4 regions of the Tardiphaga sp. GW821-FHT12E02 genome follow, and region 2 is predicted to be linked to each of the others. Evidence: predicted binding sites of a transcription regulator. Region 2 holds the regulator's gene; each other region holds the start of a gene.

Region 1 (3,880 bases), 3.0 Mb from region 2:
CGGGCCGGCTTTCCTTTTCCTCGAATTCGCGGCGCACTGCGCGCATTTTCTTGCGCAGCTCGATGCCGAGACGGATCGTGTCGTCCCACAGCACTTCGCCCGAGCGGCCCTTCATCATCTGCGCGCCCACATCGAGCGATGCGAACAGCGGATAGAACGGCGACGTTGAGGCGTGTTGCATGAAGCTTTCGTTGAAGCGGCGATGCTCGACACGGCGCTTCTGGCCGCGGATGTGGCGATCCTTCATGTGGATCTGCGACGCCTGCGAGAACGAGGCGAGCTGCTTGTGGGTCGATTGCGTGGCGATGATGCCGGGCGACTCCGGGCCGAGGTCCTTCAGGCCCATGGCGAAGCGGCCGGCATAGAGCGGGTGGAATTTCATGAAGCCCGCCCACGCCTCGTCGAACAGGATGTACTCGCAGAGATGTCCGATCCGCTTGATGATCATCTCGGCGCTATAGATGGTGCCGTCATAAGTGCATTGTTCGATGACAGCGACGCGGAACGGACGCTCGCGCTTCCAGGCGTCGGGATCGGTGACCATCGGATTGGTGCGGATGCGCTCGCGCAGCGCTTCCTCGCTGAAGGCGTCCCAGTTCATCGGGCCGATCAGGCCCCATGGATTGCGCTCGGTCGGCACATAGATCGGCGTGCCGCCGGAGATCATCAGCGCGCCATGCAGCGCCGCCTTGTGGTTGTTGCGGTCGAACAGCACGAGATCGCCGTCGGTCACAAGCGCCGACAGCGCGACCTTGTTGGAGGTCGAGGTGCCGTTGAGCACGAAATAGGTCTTCTCTGCGCCAAAAATCTTGGCGGCCTCTTTCTGCGCCTGCAGCGCCGGGCCTTCGTGGGTGAGGAGGTCGCCGAGATCGAGCACGGAATTGTCGAGGTCGTCGCGGAACACGGCTTCGCCGAGATGCTCCATGAACACGCGGCCGATCGGCGAGCGGCTGTAGAACACGCCGCCATTGTGACCGGGGCAGGTCCAGAGCTGGTTGCCTTCCTCGGCATAGTCGACGAGGGCGCCGAAGAACGGCGTCTTCAGCGTCTCGGCATATTGCTTGAGGCGGCTGACCAGGTTCTTGGCGATGAAGGGCGGGGTTTCTTCCGACAGGAAGATGTAGCCGTCGATGAAATCGAGCACCTCGACCGGAATGTCTTCGAAGCGCTGGCGGCGGATCAGCAGCATGATCGGGAAATCGAGGCCGCGACGACGCATCAGGTTGATCAGGGCTGCGGTCTTGCCTTCAAGGCCCTTCTTGCCCCAATCCACCACCATGCAGCCGATGGCGGCATCGGTCTGCACGGCAATCGCCGCGTCTTCCAGTTTGCGCGCCTTGACCACTTCGAAGCCGGATTTCTCGATTTCCTCGACGATCTGGTTGAGGCGGACGCCTTCCAGGTCATCGGCGTCGAAGGTCGGCATGGCGAAGAGGAAGTTGAAGCGCTTGAAATAGTCCATGAACGGGCACCGAATCTGTTGTCTGCGCTCTCTGTCGCCGCGTTACGTGACAACTTGGTGACCGAGGGCCGGCGGAATTTATGATGGGCTATGCCCCGGCGGACAACGCCTGAGGAACGTGTCGGTTCGCGGTATTCCGCTAAGTCGGAAGGCGAATGATCCGGCAGGGATCGCCGGCCTTGGCGGGCGGGGCGTTTGGCGGGCGCACCAGCAGGCCTTCAGCCACGGCAAGATTGCCGAGCAGCGAGGAGTCCTGCTTCGTCACCGGCGTCGCCACCAGTTTGTCGTCCTGCCATTCGAGGCGTGTGCGCAGGTAATCCTCGCGGTGGTCGTTGCCGGCGAGATCCCGCCCGAGGATGGCGGCTTCGCGAAAATGCTGGACCTCGCTGCGGCCCGCCAGCGCGCGCAGCAGCGGCACCATGAACAGGAAGCCGCAGACATAGGACGAGACGGGATTGCCGGGCAGGCCGATCACCCGCATGGCACTGCGGCGGCCATGCATCATCGGCTTGCCCGGCCGCATGGCGATCTTCCAGAACGCCATCTCGACGCCGGCCTCGATGAGCGATTGCTGCACGAGATCGTGGTCGCCGACGGACGCGCCGCCGGTGGTGATGAGGACATCGACGTTCAGTTCGATAGCGCGCCGGATCGCGGCGGTGGTGGATTCCAGCGTGTCGCGGGCGATGCCGAGATCGATCACCTCGGCGCCTTCAGCGCGCGCCAGCGCACGCAAAGCATAGCCGTTGGAGAGCACGATCTGGCCGGGGCCGGGCGTGGCGCCGGGAAGGACCAGTTCATCGCCGGTGGCCAGCATGGCGACGACGGGGCGGCGACGCACCGGGAGCTTCGGATGGTTCATGCCTGCGGCCAGCGCGAGGTCACGATCGGTAAGGCGGAGTCCTGCGCGCAACAGCACATCGCCTTGCTTGAAGTCCACGCCTGCGGCGCGGATGTGCTTGCCGGCTGTGGCTGCCTCGTTGATCACGACAATGTCGCCGTCACGCGTCGTGTCTTCCTGGATCACGATGCCGTCCGCGCCCGCCGGCACGACGCCGCCGGTGAAGATCCGCAGCGCTTCGCCGCCGGCGAGAGCACGGTCGAATGGCCTGCCGGCGGAAATCTCGCCGATCACGTTCAGCCTGGCGCCCAGCGTCGCATCCGCGGCGCGGACCGCATAGCCGTCCATGGCCGACATGGCTTCCGGCGGCTGCGTGCGCAGCGAGGCGACATCACGCGCCAGCACGCGGTGAAATGCGTCTTCCAGCGTGACGGTTTCCTCGGGCAAGCCTTCGGCACCGTTCAGGATCGCAGCCATGGCGTCGGTGAAGGGCATCAGGGCCATTGGCGGATCTCCGGATTTGCGTGGATGCCCGTCTTAAAGGAGCGGGCGGGGGAGGCAAGCGTCGGTTGTGCCGGTGGCGGGCTTGGGAATTGCTCCTGATGCCGTTACCAGAGAGGCATGACCGACGGGTACGATATGGGCGCTGGCGATGTCTTGCGCTGGCGCAGCGATGTGGACGCATTGTCGTTCCGGCCAGAGGGGCATGGCGGCGTCTGCATGGTGCATCGGCATGCGTTCCGGACACTGGTGAAGCACATGCCCACGCCGGAAGAATGTGCGGCGTTTTTTCACGCGCAGGAAACGGCGTTCCAGTTCGCAGCCCGCGCCAAGATCGCCCATGCGCGGCTTCCCCCCGACGCCAATCTGCATCTGACCAGCCGCGATCTTGCCCGAGCCATGGCGAAATTGGCGGTCGCATCAACGGAACAAAGCGGCTAAACTGCCCGCAGAATTGACGAGGAATCCCATGCAGCAGACCCAGACCGCCCAGCTCTCCACCGCCGCGATCGACGCCAATGTCGTCGTGCAGGCCGTTCTCGCCATGGCGCTCGGGCTGTTCGTCGTCGGCGTGGTCGGCTTCTCGCATATCAGCGCCGTCCACAATGCGGCCCATGACGTGCGTCACGCCAACGCCTTTCCCTGCCACTGATCTCTCAGGCTGATGTCCGTTTTTCGTTCGATCGTATTCTCGGCGGTGCTCGCCGGGATCGTTGCTGGTGCGGCCACGACGGCCGTTCAGATGGTCGGCACCGTCAAGCTGATCCAGCAGGCCGAGGTCTATGAGAAGAAGGCCGAGGCACCGGCGCCTGCTGCAACGCCAGCAGCCGCGCCCGCGGCGTCCGGCCACGATCATGGTGGACATCAGCAGGCTGCCGCTGCCCACGATCACGGCGGCGAGTGGGAGCCCGAAGAGGGTTTTCAGCGCAATGCCTTCACGGCCGGCGCCAATGTTCTGACCGCTATCGGTTTCGCGCTGCTGCTTGCCGGCATCTTTGCGCTGCGCGGCCGTCCGGTGGATTGGCGCGAGGGCCTGTTCTGGGGCCTTGGCGGCTTTGTCGTGTTCGTTGCCGCAC
Region 2 (3,880 bases):
CGCGACATATTCGCGAGAGGATTGACCTATGGCTTTTGAACACACGACCAAGGCCTTCGACGACGATCTTCAGGAACTCACCCGTCTCGTCGCCGAGATGGGGGGCCTGGCCGAACGTCAGATCGCAGAGTCCGTGGATGCGCTGGTCCGCCGCGACGTCGCCCTGGGCGCCCGCGTGGTGGCCACTGACGCCGAAATCGACCAGCTTCAGCGGCTGATCGAGGAACGCGCCGTCCTCACCATCGCCAAGCGCCAGCCGATGGCTGTCGATCTGCGCGAGATCGTCGGCGCGCTGCGCGTCGCCACCGATCTCGAGCGTATCGGCGATCTCTCCAAGAATATCGGCAAGCGCGTCAATGCGCTGGACAGCGACTTCCATCCGCTGAAGCTGATCCGTGGCCTCGAACACATGACCGATCTGGTGAACACCCAGGTCAAGGCCGTGCTCGATGCCTATGCCGCGCACGACCTCCCGGCCGCCATGGCGGTGTGGAAGGGCGACGAGGAAATCGACGCGATCTGCACCTCGCTGTTCCGCGAACTTTTGACCTATATGATGGAAGATCCGCGCAACATCTCGTTCTGTATCCATCTGATGTTCTGCGCCAAGAACATCGAACGGATCGGCGATCATGCCACCAACATCGCCGAGACGGTGTTCTACATGATCGAAGGTCAGCAGATGGTCGACAAGCGCCCGAAGGGTGACATGACCAACTTCGCTACGCCGGTGAGCTGAGGCTCATCGCGACGTCTCTGAACGACAGATAGGAAGCCAGCCATATGAACGCGCGCATTCTGGTAGTGGAAGACGAGGAAGCTCTGACCACGCTGCTGCGCTACAATCTCGACGCCGAAGGTTACGACGTCGAGACGGTTGCCCGCGGCGACGATGCCGACACCCGCTTGAAAGAGCGCGTGCCGGACCTCGTGGTCCTCGACTGGATGTTGCCCGGCCTGTCCGGCATCGAACTGTGCCGTCGCCTGCGGGCGCGGCCGGAAACCAAGGCGCTGCCGATCATCATGCTCACCGCGCGCGGTGAGGAGAGTGAGCGCGTTCGCGGCCTCGCCACCGGCGCCGACGATTACATCGTCAAGCCGTTCTCGGTGCCGGAACTGCTGGCCCGCGTGAAGGGCCTCCTGCGCCGTGCGGCGCCGGAGCGTCTGGCCACGGTGCTGGCTTTCGGTGACATCGAACTCGATCGCGACAAGCGCCGCGTGGTGCGCGCCGCCCGTCCGATCGATCTCGGTCCGACCGAATACCGGCTGCTCGAATTCTTTCTCGAGCATCCCGGTCGCGTGTTCAGCCGCGAGCAGCTGCTCGACAGCGTCTGGGGCCGTGACATCTATATCGACGAGCGCACCGTGGATGTTCACATCGGCCGTCTGCGCAAGCTGCTGAATCCGGCCGGCGAACCCGACCCGATCCGGACCGTGCGTGGCGCGGGCTATGCGCTGGACGATCGCTTCGACAAGGCGGCGGAGTAACGCTCTTTACCTCACGCTCTGCCCTCATCCTGAGGAGCCGCGCAGCGGCGTCTCGAAGGATGGCGACGGAGCTCCGACATCTCATGGTTCGAGACGGCGCTTCGCGCCTCCTCACCATGAGGGGCGGAGGTGGGCGGCTCTAGCTCAATAGCAAAGCAACAAAAAATGCCCGGCTCATCGCCGGGCATTTTCGTTCGTGCTGTTCGCTTACCGCATCGGCTTCGGCGCTGCCCGGCGACGATCGCTCGCAGGCTGGTAGGCGATCCGCGAGTGGTGCGCGCAGTAAGGTGCGCCGGCCACGGCCTTGCCGCCGCAGAAATAGAAATCGGTGCTGGCCGGATCACCCACCGGCCAATGGCAGGTGGCGTCGTTGAGCTCGACCAGCTGCAGGCGCTGGCTGATCGGGATCACGTTATCGACCGAGATCGGATCCGGCTCCATCTCGACCTGATAGTCGTGAGCCAGCGCCGTGTTGCCACGGGCGACCGGGCGCGGCATGCGCACCATCTGCTGGGCCGGACGCGGCTTGCGCGGGCGCGGCGCGGCAGAGGAGGGGCTCTTGGCGCGGCCGGAGAGGCCCAGGCGGTGCACCTTGCCGATAACGGCATTGCGGGTCACGTTACCGAGTTCCGCGGCGATCTGGCTGGCGGAAAGGCCGCCTTCCCAGAGTTTCTTGAGCTGTTCGACGCGATCGTCGGTCCAAGTGATTACCGTCATCGCTAAATCCCTTCGTATGCGCCGGCCGGCCTTGGCCCGCGCTGCGACTTGAAATCGTCAAAAAACCTCGTTGTCAGAATCCCTTAGCGCTCACCGGATGCATGACTGCTTCCGGCCTTACGCCGTACCGATAGTGTACAAGGGTCTACTGCCGCACGAGATGTCGTATCCGACAGGCCAAAAACTACATGATGCCGCGACTCACGCGCAAGAGTCGGCCGAGTCACATCCACATGCTTTCTGTCAACCAAACAGAAAAATCGGCCTTTTGTTCGATCAGGTGTGACATGGACGCCGCTATGCGCGGTTGACACCCTGTGCAGCCCCCATAAGATAATGGTCGCGTGCCGCCCGAGAAGGGCGGCACGTTTCGTTTTGAGGGTCCGCTACCCCATGTCGTACTGGTGTCATCGACCATGCAGACATCGGTAGGGACCGCAGACTGATTGATCGGAACCGTTATGACCAGCAACGCACCATCCTCGCAAATCTCTCAGGCCCATTTGCTGCCTGTCTTCGCGCGCGCGGATGTTGCCTTCGAGCGCGGTGAGGGTTCCTGGCTGATTTCGACCACCGGCGAGCGCTATCTCGATTTCACCAGCGGCGTGGCCGTGAATGCGCTCGGCCATGCGCATCCGCATATGGTCAAAGCGCTGCAGGAGCAGGCCACCAAGCTCTGGCACATGTCGAACCTGTTCAAGAGCCCAGATGGCGAGCGCCTTGCTGCGCGGCTGTGCGAAAACTCGTTCGCGGATTTCGTGTTCTTCGCCAATTCCGGCGCCGAGGCGATGGAATGCGCGCTGAAGGTGACGCGCCATTATCACTTCGCCAAGGGCAACCCCGAGCGCACGCGCATCATCACCTTTGAAGGCGCGTTCCATGGCCGGACCCTCGGCACGCTGGCAGCCACTGGCGCCGCGAAATATCTCGAAGGTTACGGAAAGCCGCTCGATGGTTTCGATCAGGTGCCGCTCGGCGATCTCGATGCGGTGAAGGCCGCGATCGGTCCGGAGACCGCCGGCATCGTTATCGAGCCGCTGCAGGGCGAAGGCGGCGTGCGCGCTGCGTCGAACGCGTTCTTCAAGGCGCTGCGCGAGCTGTGCGACAAGAACGGCATCCTGCTGATCTTCGACGAAGTGCAGACCGGCATGGGCCGCACCGGTACGCTGTTCGCCTATGAGCGTCTCGGCGTGACTCCGGACGTGATGTCGCTGGCCAAGGCACTCGGTGGTGGCTTCCCAATCGGCGCGTGCCTCGTCACCGCTGCGGCGGCCGAAGGCATGGCGCCGGGCTCGCATGGCTCCACCTTTGGCGGCAATCCGCTGGCGGTGGCGGCAGCCAATTCCGTGCTCGACGTGATGCTGGAGCCCGGCTTCTTCGAACAAGTGAAGCAGAAGACGCTGCTGCTGAAACAGAAACTCGCCAGCGTGGTCGATCGCTATCCGACCGTGCTTGCAGAAGTGCGCGGCGAAGGCATGCTGATCGGCCTCAAGGCCGTGGTGCCGGCGGCCGATCTGGTCGGCGCGCTGCGCGATGCCAAGCTGCTGACGGTGGGTGCGGGCGACAATGTCGTGCGCTTCCTGCCGCCGCTGATCGTGACCGAAAGCGACATCGAGGACGCCGTGCAGCGTCTGGAACAGGCCTGCACCGTGCTGGCAAAGGGAGCCGTGTGATG
Region 3 (3,880 bases), 910 kb from region 2:
CTTGGAGGTAAAGTCGGATCCTACGGCTTGGTCTCGGCCAGTTTCCTGGAGATTTCAGCGGTCTGCGCCGCTGTTCCCCAGCTCGGCGCATCGCTGCCATCGCCCCATTTGCGCGGACGGTAGAAGGAATGGACGCCGGTTTTGTACATTTTCTTCATTTCGCGCACCCAGGACGGATGCACCCAATAGGCATGGTAATGCGTGGACTTGCCGACTTCCGGCAACCACAGCCGGCCATCCAGCGTCGCCGCCGCGATCTTGCGGGCGCGCTCCCACATATCGGGCTCGCGCACGACGTCCGGAATGCCGTCGCAGGCAAAGGTGAACTGGCAAGCCAGGCGGCGATGCTTGTTCTGATAGACGACGCCGCAGGGCGTGGTCGGATAGAAGCCGGAGAAGGTACGGTTCATCACCACCTGCGCCACCGCGATCTGGCCGCGCACGGCTTCGCCGCGGGCTTCGAAATAGACGGCTTCGGCCAGGCACTTCTCCTGCTTGTCACGGGCAGCGCCCGTGAGGTTCAGGCGCTGGGCCGGGGTCTTGCCATGATAGTCGTTATTGACCTCGCCCTTCTTAGCGATGCTTTCGCCAGCGACGGGCTTATCGGCCGGCTGCGGCAAGGCAGCCGTCTTCTTCATGTCGGGATCAACGGGTTGAGCGAAACCCGGCGTGACGATCATCGGCTCTTCGCCGGGCTGCCACTGTTCCATCGTGCCGGCGGCTTCACCAAGCGATGACGCACCGAAAAACAGGCTCGCGGTCTTCACCGAGAAACCGTCTTTGGAGGGCGCCGGTTCGACCGGAATCACAGCCGCCTCGGGCGAAGCATCTTCCGTCGGCTGCACCGGCGCGCCATTGGAATATTGTGCCAATGGTGGCGCATGCAGGGCTTCGTCGAGTTCGGGATCGAGCGGGGCGTGCTGCGCGGATGGCATGCGATCGGCGGTCTTGGCCCCCTTCACCGACGAGTTGTCACGGAAGGAATCACCTGCCGGATCGTCGGACATATCGTCCGCGGGCTTGAAGGTGGCGAGACGATCGCCCTTCAGCGTGCGATCCACTTTCGGAAAATCGGCGGCCTCATAGCGGCGCGGCGACTGCATCAGGGGATTGCGCGTCACCGTGCCGGTGATGTCATTGGTGTCGAAGCTGGCGAGTTGCAGCAATGGGCGCGACGAGGTGCCGACCGGACGGCCGAACGAGAAGGTCGCGACATGAATCGAGGAGACGGCGGAGGCATAATTGCGCTGCTGCCAGCGCTCGGTGACGCCCGGCTGACGCGCGAGCAGCGACGCAATATCCTGATAGCCTGACTCGGTCGGGGCCATCGCAAAGATGCAGAGGCCGAGACCGAAGAGCGCACGCTGCGCGCCCTTCGGCCCGATACGCAATACTGACATCCGATACGCTCACGCAACACTTACACCAGCATCGATCTGCGCGGCTGCAACAGCATTTCCGTACATTTCGATCTGTTTCGTTAGTAAGCAATCAAAGTTGCCGCGCGGTTAATCACCGATGCAGCGACACCACATGCAAGTGGTGCTTTGATGCGCGCGCAGCATTCGAAAAACGCAGTAAACCGCGGCGTAACGAGAGTGGTGAAGATTGTGTTGACGAATGAGGTGAAGAAAAATTGCTGTCTTTTTCTCCCTCCCCCAAGCGTGGCGCAGCCACGCGCCGTGGGGAGGGTGGATCGAACGTGCAGCGTTCGAGACGGGTGAGGGGCTTCCCCAACCTCTGAGGTCGCGCGGGGCGCCCCACCCGGCTTTCGCTCGTCGAGCTTCGCCGCGGCGCGGCCCCGCCCTCTCCGCTGCGCCGCTTTGCGGCTTGGGGGAGGGAGCACTACTGTCCGAGCGCAATCACGTCGCCAGATAATCGAACGCCACTTCGCCGAGACCCAGCGTCAGATCGCATTTGAAATGCAACGCCGAGACGATCTCGCGCACCGGCAACCGCGCCACGTCCGCAAGCGCATGTGGAAACAGACCGAGCGCCGCCGGCCCCGACCAGGCCTCTTTCAACACGATATCTTCGAGGTGATAGCGCACCAGTTCGCAGATGCGTGGGCTGCCATCCACATGCGGGATGATCTTCAGAATGAAATTCGGCACCGTCAGCGCGTGCATGACGGCGTCATGATCTGCCTGGCTGTGCTTGTATCCCATCGTGCCGGATGCACACAGCACTGAACCGTAATGCAGCGTGCCGACCAGCACATCGCTCTCCACGACAATCTTCGGCGTCGCGCGCTTCTTTGGAAATCCCCACAATTCGCGACCACCGGCAATCGGCGCATCGTCATCGAGATACATCGAGTGAATGTAGACGCCATCGACCCCATCAAGGCGCACAGGAATCGCCTGCCCAGTCTCGGTGTAGTCACCAAAGCCGGTCGAATCCGGCATGCGAATGAACTCGTATTTGACGATCGCGTCGGTGACCTGGAGCGGCTCGGGCACCACGGCAGCCAGCGCTTCCGGATCGGTGCGATAGGTGATGATGAAATATTCGCGGTTGAAGAACCGATACGGCCCGCGCGGAAATGACGGATTGGTCAGCGGCATCGAATAGGCGTTGCGCCGGATGTCGTCGATCTTCATGGCAGCCCCCAAAGTCAAGCAGTGACGTTGAGGGTACTATGACGATGCTGCATGAAGCTTGCGAGACGAAAAGTGGCCCGCGGCCCCCCAAGCTCCGCCCTCATCCTGAGGAGTGCGCGAAGCGCACGTCTCGAAGGATGGCTGCAAAGCGCAATCAACTCATGGTTCGAGACGGCGCTGCGCGCCTCCGCACCATGAGGGATCGAGACTGTTATTTCGCCGGAATCGGCGGCGCGGTTTTCTCGGCAGGTGCAGGCGGCAACGCAGGCTTTGCACCGGCATCCTTGGCATCGGCATCGGGCCGCGCAGGCTGTGGCGGTGTCTCCTGGGGCCGCTGTCCGGTGGTCGAAGGCTCTGCGGGCGCGGCCGGCTTGCTTTCGGCGCCAGGCGTTGACTGCAACGGCGGCGTCGCCTGGGCCATGCGGGACTTTGGTGGATCCAGAGTGAGACGTGCCAGCGCCGATGTCGATATCCCTGCGCCTGTCATCACCACCAGCGTAGCGATCGCAAGGCGAGTCCGGAACAGTTGCGCATTCATCGAGATCATGGCGTCCACCGCAGGTTCATTTGCGGTGACAACGGTGGCGGCGGAGCAAAAGTTCCCGCGCGAAAACGCCGCTATTCCTTGGTGCTGGAATCCCAGGTGGCATTGCGCACGCCGGCATGGCTCTCGAGCTTCACCAACACCGCATCGAGTTCCTTCGGATCGACCGCGGTGGAGACCAGCGTAGCAACGATCTCGCGCTGCGTCTCGCTGAGCTCCTCCACCTCCACATCGCCGACCGGATAGCTGGCTGCCTCGAGCGCCTCCTGCAGCCGCTCGCGCATCTCGGACACCGCATCGGGAACTACCGTGAGGCGGACGTAATAAGTCACTTCCGACGACCGGGCATCGAGCGGCGTACGATTGATTGCATTGACCAGCGGCCGCAGCAGCGTGTTGCCGGCCAGCACGAACACCGTCAGCGCGATCGCCTGCGCGATCATATCCGCGCCGGCACAGGAGCCGACGGCGGCCGAGCTCCACAAGGTCGCCGCCGTATTCAGGCCGCGGACATTGGTACCCTCCTTCATGATCACGCCGGCGCCGAGAAAGCCGATGCCGGACACGACATAGGCGATGACGCGCACCGCGCCGCCGGAGCCATCGAGCTTCATGGCGAGATCAACGAAAGCCGCAGCACTCACAGCCACCAGTACATTGGTGCGCAGGCCCGCGGTGCGCTGGCGATATTGCCGCTCGGCCCCGATCAGCGTGCCCAGCACAAAGGCCGCGG
Region 4 (3,880 bases), 3.1 Mb from region 2:
AGTTTGGTCAGTATTTCGATAATTTATTGGACGTTACTGCTGAACCGGCATGGCAGGCGCCACCGTGCGCATGCGGTTGCGGCCGAGGAAATAGGCCGCACTTGTCAGTACGAGCAATACGACGCCGATCAGGATCGAGGTGACGCCGAGCGGCACCAGCACCATGGTCACGGTTCGCTCGGGATTGCTGTACCAATGCCGCAGCGACGAGATCAGGAAGGCGGTGCCGGCAAAGCCTGCGGCGCCACCGGCGAAGGTCAGTGCCCACATGCTGCGCAGTTGCGCCAGGCGTTCGCGCGACACATCCGTATGCGGCGCATGATGCGCACCGATCCGGCGCACCAGACGTGCAGCCAGCGCGATGGTGCCGAAGCCGAACAGCATGCCGGCGCCTTCCAGCGCGCGACGGCCGAGGCCGACGATTTCCGGATGCTGCTGCAGGGTCAAGAGCGGCAGGTCGTAACAGGCATGCAGCGTGATCGGCGCCAGCACGATCAGCAACGGCGTGCGGATGAAGGCGAGACTGTCGCGGCGATGTGCGCCCAGCGCGCGGCCGGAGCGGGCGATGGCGATATAGGCGCCGGCGATGACGCCGAGCGCGCCATGGAACGGCACGGTGAGGACGCTGCGCAGCACGGCCAGCGTGCGCCACATCTCGGGATAGCTGAGCAGATAGACGAGGTTCTCATAGGCGGCGAAGCCGAGACCGACAGCGGCGCCATAGACGACGGTGTCCATGGGATCGGCGGTGCGGGCGCGCTGGGTCGACACCGCGACGATGACGAGGATTTTGACGATCTCCTCGGGGGCCGCGATGCCGAATATGGCGTGCAGCACCATCGCCCAGGTCGGATCGTCGGTCAGGCCGGGAATGGCGGCAAACAGCGCGCGCGCAAAACCGAGTAACGAGATGCTGGCGGCGCCGAGCAGAAACGACATCCAGACCAGACCGGGCGGCCCCGGTCGCTCATCGGCAGCAATGACCAGCCACAGCACCAGCAGCGCGGGTGCGACGGCGGCGATGCCGATCACGGTGGGAAGCGATTCGAGGGCGTCCATGCTGGATTAAGTATAGGGCGCGGGTGCGGTGGGGAAGGGTTGTGCCGTCGCACCTCGCGGTTGTCGTGCCCGGCTCGACGGGGCAGCCAGGTCAAACCAGGGCCGACAGGAGAGCACACTGGAACCAAATGCCGCCCGGCCGATTTGACCTGAAAACACCGCCACGACGGGGACCCGACCATGGCCGATGACGCACCCAGCCCACCCTTCATCTATGAAGGCGTCGCCCTCGTACCCGAGGAGAAATCAACCTTGTCCGAAGTGGTCGATACCGTGAAAGACGCGGCGCATCGCGTCAGCGATACATTCGAGGCCGGCAAGAAGCCCGGCATGCCGCTCAGCATCCTGGCCAATGTCGCCCGCGAGGCGCCGCTGGGGTCGCTGCTGGTGGCCTTCCTGCTCGGCGTCGCGGTGGCGCGGCGGCGCTAGGCTTGCTGAATTGAGATCACCACCGTCCTCCCGGTGAGGGGCGCGCCAATTGGCGCGCGTCGCGAACCATGCGTGTATCGCTCATCCTTCGAGACGCCGCGCAAGCGCGCGGCTCCTCAGGATGAGGGAGAGTTAGTGGAGAGGGCGCGTCCTCTCAAATGAAAATGTGTCGTTGATCAGCGGATAGCCGGACACGCTCTCCGGAGGTTCGATTCCGCCAGGGAGCGCCACCCGTGAGAAATCAGCGACTCCGCTTGCGCTGCTGCACTGCAGCCGCCTTGGTCCGGTTGCGGTTGTTCACCGTGGCGCGCGACCGCGAGCGACGGGGCGCTTCACGGGCGGCGGGCTTGTCGTCGCCGGCCGTGGTGCTGGCGAAGGACTGGCGCAGATTGTCGAGCGTCGTGGTGAGGGTGCCGACCTGCTCGGTCAGTTTGCGGGTGTCGTTCTGTTGCGCCGTGAGCAGGCGCTGCATGGTCTGCAGCTGATCCTGGACCACTTGCAGCTGGTCGATGGATTGCTGTTGCGTCGCCTCGATGCCCTTGGTCTTTTCGATGATCTGTTCAGAGGCCTGCGCGACGCGGGCCTGCTGCAGGCGCGATGCGGTCAGGCGCTCCGGCTCCGGCGTGTTGCCGCTATAGGCCCGCCAGGCAAAGATGCTGCCGATGCCGACAATCACGAGCACCAGTGCGACGGCCGTGATCAAGATCGGTTGCTGGCCGATCTCCTGCAACGGCGATCTGCCCCGACGCAGCGGTGCGCGCGGGGGAGCCTCGTCATCGATGGGCGGCAATGCCGTGTTCTGCAAATGGCTCGTCGTCATCTCGACCATGGAGCTCAAAGTCCTCTAGCGAGCGATCGTTCCAGCCGGGCCAGGGAATCCCGCCGCGTGTATGAGTCCGCAGGCTCGCGGGGAAGTTCAACCAAATTAAGACGAAGTGTGGCGGCGTCGGCCGCTGCGGCCAGATGGGGACGGGAGGCGTTCTTGAATGCTGACAAGTCACTGAAATAAAACAAAAAATATGGGTTCGCCACCGCCGGCCGCGACATTGCCCTCGATTAGAAAATCCCGGGCTATCTCTGCGAGCGTCCGGGATGAGCCAGCTTGGTCTGACATGGCACCGTTACGATGTGTCCTTAGACAATCCTCGCTGTGACCCAGACCAGACGGCCGCGGCGGTGCCTCGGTTTGGATGGCCCGCGTCTAGCACCTGTGTCGGCTGAGGCCGGTATGAAGTTCGGTCGCGTGATCCTGATCGGCTTTGCTCTGTTGCTGTCCTCCGAACTCGCTGTTGCGCAATCGCCGATCGAGGCACCGCCGGCCACGCAATAACCAGAGAATGTCGGCATGCCGGTGCTGCTGGATATCCCGGCACAGTCGCTCGAACATGCGCTGAAGGCATTTACAGACGCCACCCATGTCGTTCTGTTCTATGAAGGCAGCGTGATCATTGGACGCCTCACATTTGCGCTGCGCGGCGAATTTCCAGCGGACCTCGCTCTGCGGCAGATGTTGCAGGGAACGGGACTGTCGAGCACACCGTTCGAGCGTGGCACGATGACCATTCTCTCGCCGGTGCGGAATGACGATGCGCAGAGCTGAGTCGCGCGAAAGCCGGCGTGACGAAGTTCTCGCAATATCTGGCTCAGGTTCAAAGAAGTCTGGATCTGGCATTCTGCCATGCTCCGGTGGCCGCAAACGACCCGGACGAGATGCTCGCCCGGGTTTGGCTGGCCCCTTCGGGCGAGGTTTGACGGGCAGACCTGTTGTCGATGAGGCGCCTCGGCCTTTGCCGCGGTCGAGCCGGTCATTGTATTGGTATTGACCTCCGGACACGCTCTGTGAAAGGGCGGTGTGCCCGTCAATCCCGCATGTCTACGCTGAAGTTGCGATCGATTGCGATGAAGCTGGAAGTGGCTTCTCAAGCGGGTATTTGCCGCATTTGCCGGACGATTGGGCCCGTCGCTCTTTGCGGCATATGCGAGGGTTAATCAGTAAACGGAACGGCGTTGTCGGCCACGTTAGCGTTCATACCGGAAGCGCAAATGCGCGATTGTCGGAGAACGTGGATGTTGAAGCTCTCGCATGTATCGGCGGCCGTACTCGCATGTAGCTCTTTGATGGTGGATTCGTTCGCCACCATCGACAAGGCACAGGCCGAAATATCCGACAATGTCATCAGGATCGGCGTGATGACCGACCTCAGCGGCGTCTATTCGGATGCCGACGGGCGTGGCAGCGTCGAGGCCGTGAAACTCGCCGTTGAAGACATGGGCGGGATCATCAACGGGAAGCGCGTCGAGGTCGTCATCGCCGACCATTTGAACAAGGCGGATGTCGCTGTCTCGAAGGCGCGGGAATGGTTCGATAGGGATGGGGTCGATGTCATCCTCG

The links. Region 2 encodes PhoB, which activates phosphate uptake and scavenging genes when phosphate is short. Its sites were predicted from a motif close to TGTCATNNANCTGTCAT; they were not measured.
Region 1: AC1RQ5_RS16100 (Orn/Lys/Arg family decarboxylase) is a predicted target of PhoB. The motif match lies at 1,509-1,525, and genes of this name have one in related genera.
Region 3: AC1RQ5_RS06305 (acetoacetate decarboxylase) is a predicted target of PhoB. The motif match lies at 2,631-2,647, and genes of this name have one in related genera.
Region 4: AC1RQ5_RS16555 (STN domain-containing protein) is a predicted target of PhoB. The motif match lies at 2,597-2,613, and genes of this name have one in related genera.

Annotation. Positions count from the first base shown of each region.
Region 1 is NZ_JBXAQK010000001.1:3,403,669-3,407,548, forward strand. It holds gene AC1RQ5_RS16100 (Orn/Lys/Arg family decarboxylase) at 1-1,462, opposite strand, end outside; gene AC1RQ5_RS16105 (molybdopterin molybdotransferase MoeA) at 1,602-2,807, opposite strand; gene AC1RQ5_RS16110 (hypothetical protein) at 2,925-3,245, shown strand; gene AC1RQ5_RS16115 (CbtB domain-containing protein) at 3,274-3,456, shown strand; gene AC1RQ5_RS16120 (CbtA family protein) at 3,469-3,880, shown strand, end outside.
Region 2 is NZ_JBXAQK010000001.1:425,592-429,471, reverse strand. It holds gene phoU (phosphate signaling complex protein PhoU) at 29-739, shown strand; gene phoB (phosphate regulon transcriptional regulator PhoB) at 784-1,488, shown strand; gene AC1RQ5_RS02010 (GcrA family cell cycle regulator) at 1,696-2,205, opposite strand; gene AC1RQ5_RS02005 (aspartate aminotransferase family protein) at 2,667-3,878, shown strand; gene argF (ornithine carbamoyltransferase) at 3,878-3,880, shown strand, end outside.
Region 3 is NZ_JBXAQK010000001.1:1,335,674-1,339,553, reverse strand. It holds gene AC1RQ5_RS06310 (cell wall hydrolase) at 21-1,400, opposite strand; gene AC1RQ5_RS06305 (acetoacetate decarboxylase) at 1,863-2,603, opposite strand; gene AC1RQ5_RS06300 (hypothetical protein) at 2,815-3,150, opposite strand; gene AC1RQ5_RS06295 (MgtC/SapB family protein) at 3,222-3,880, opposite strand, start outside.
Region 4 is NZ_JBXAQK010000001.1:3,492,889-3,496,768, forward strand. It holds gene AC1RQ5_RS16540 (PrsW family intramembrane metalloprotease) at 34-1,059, opposite strand; gene AC1RQ5_RS16545 (hypothetical protein) at 1,240-1,488, shown strand; gene AC1RQ5_RS16550 (hypothetical protein) at 1,730-2,308, opposite strand; gene AC1RQ5_RS16555 (STN domain-containing protein) at 2,834-3,088, shown strand; gene AC1RQ5_RS16560 (hypothetical protein) at 3,106-3,240, shown strand; gene AC1RQ5_RS16565 (ABC transporter substrate-binding protein) at 3,556-3,880, shown strand, end outside.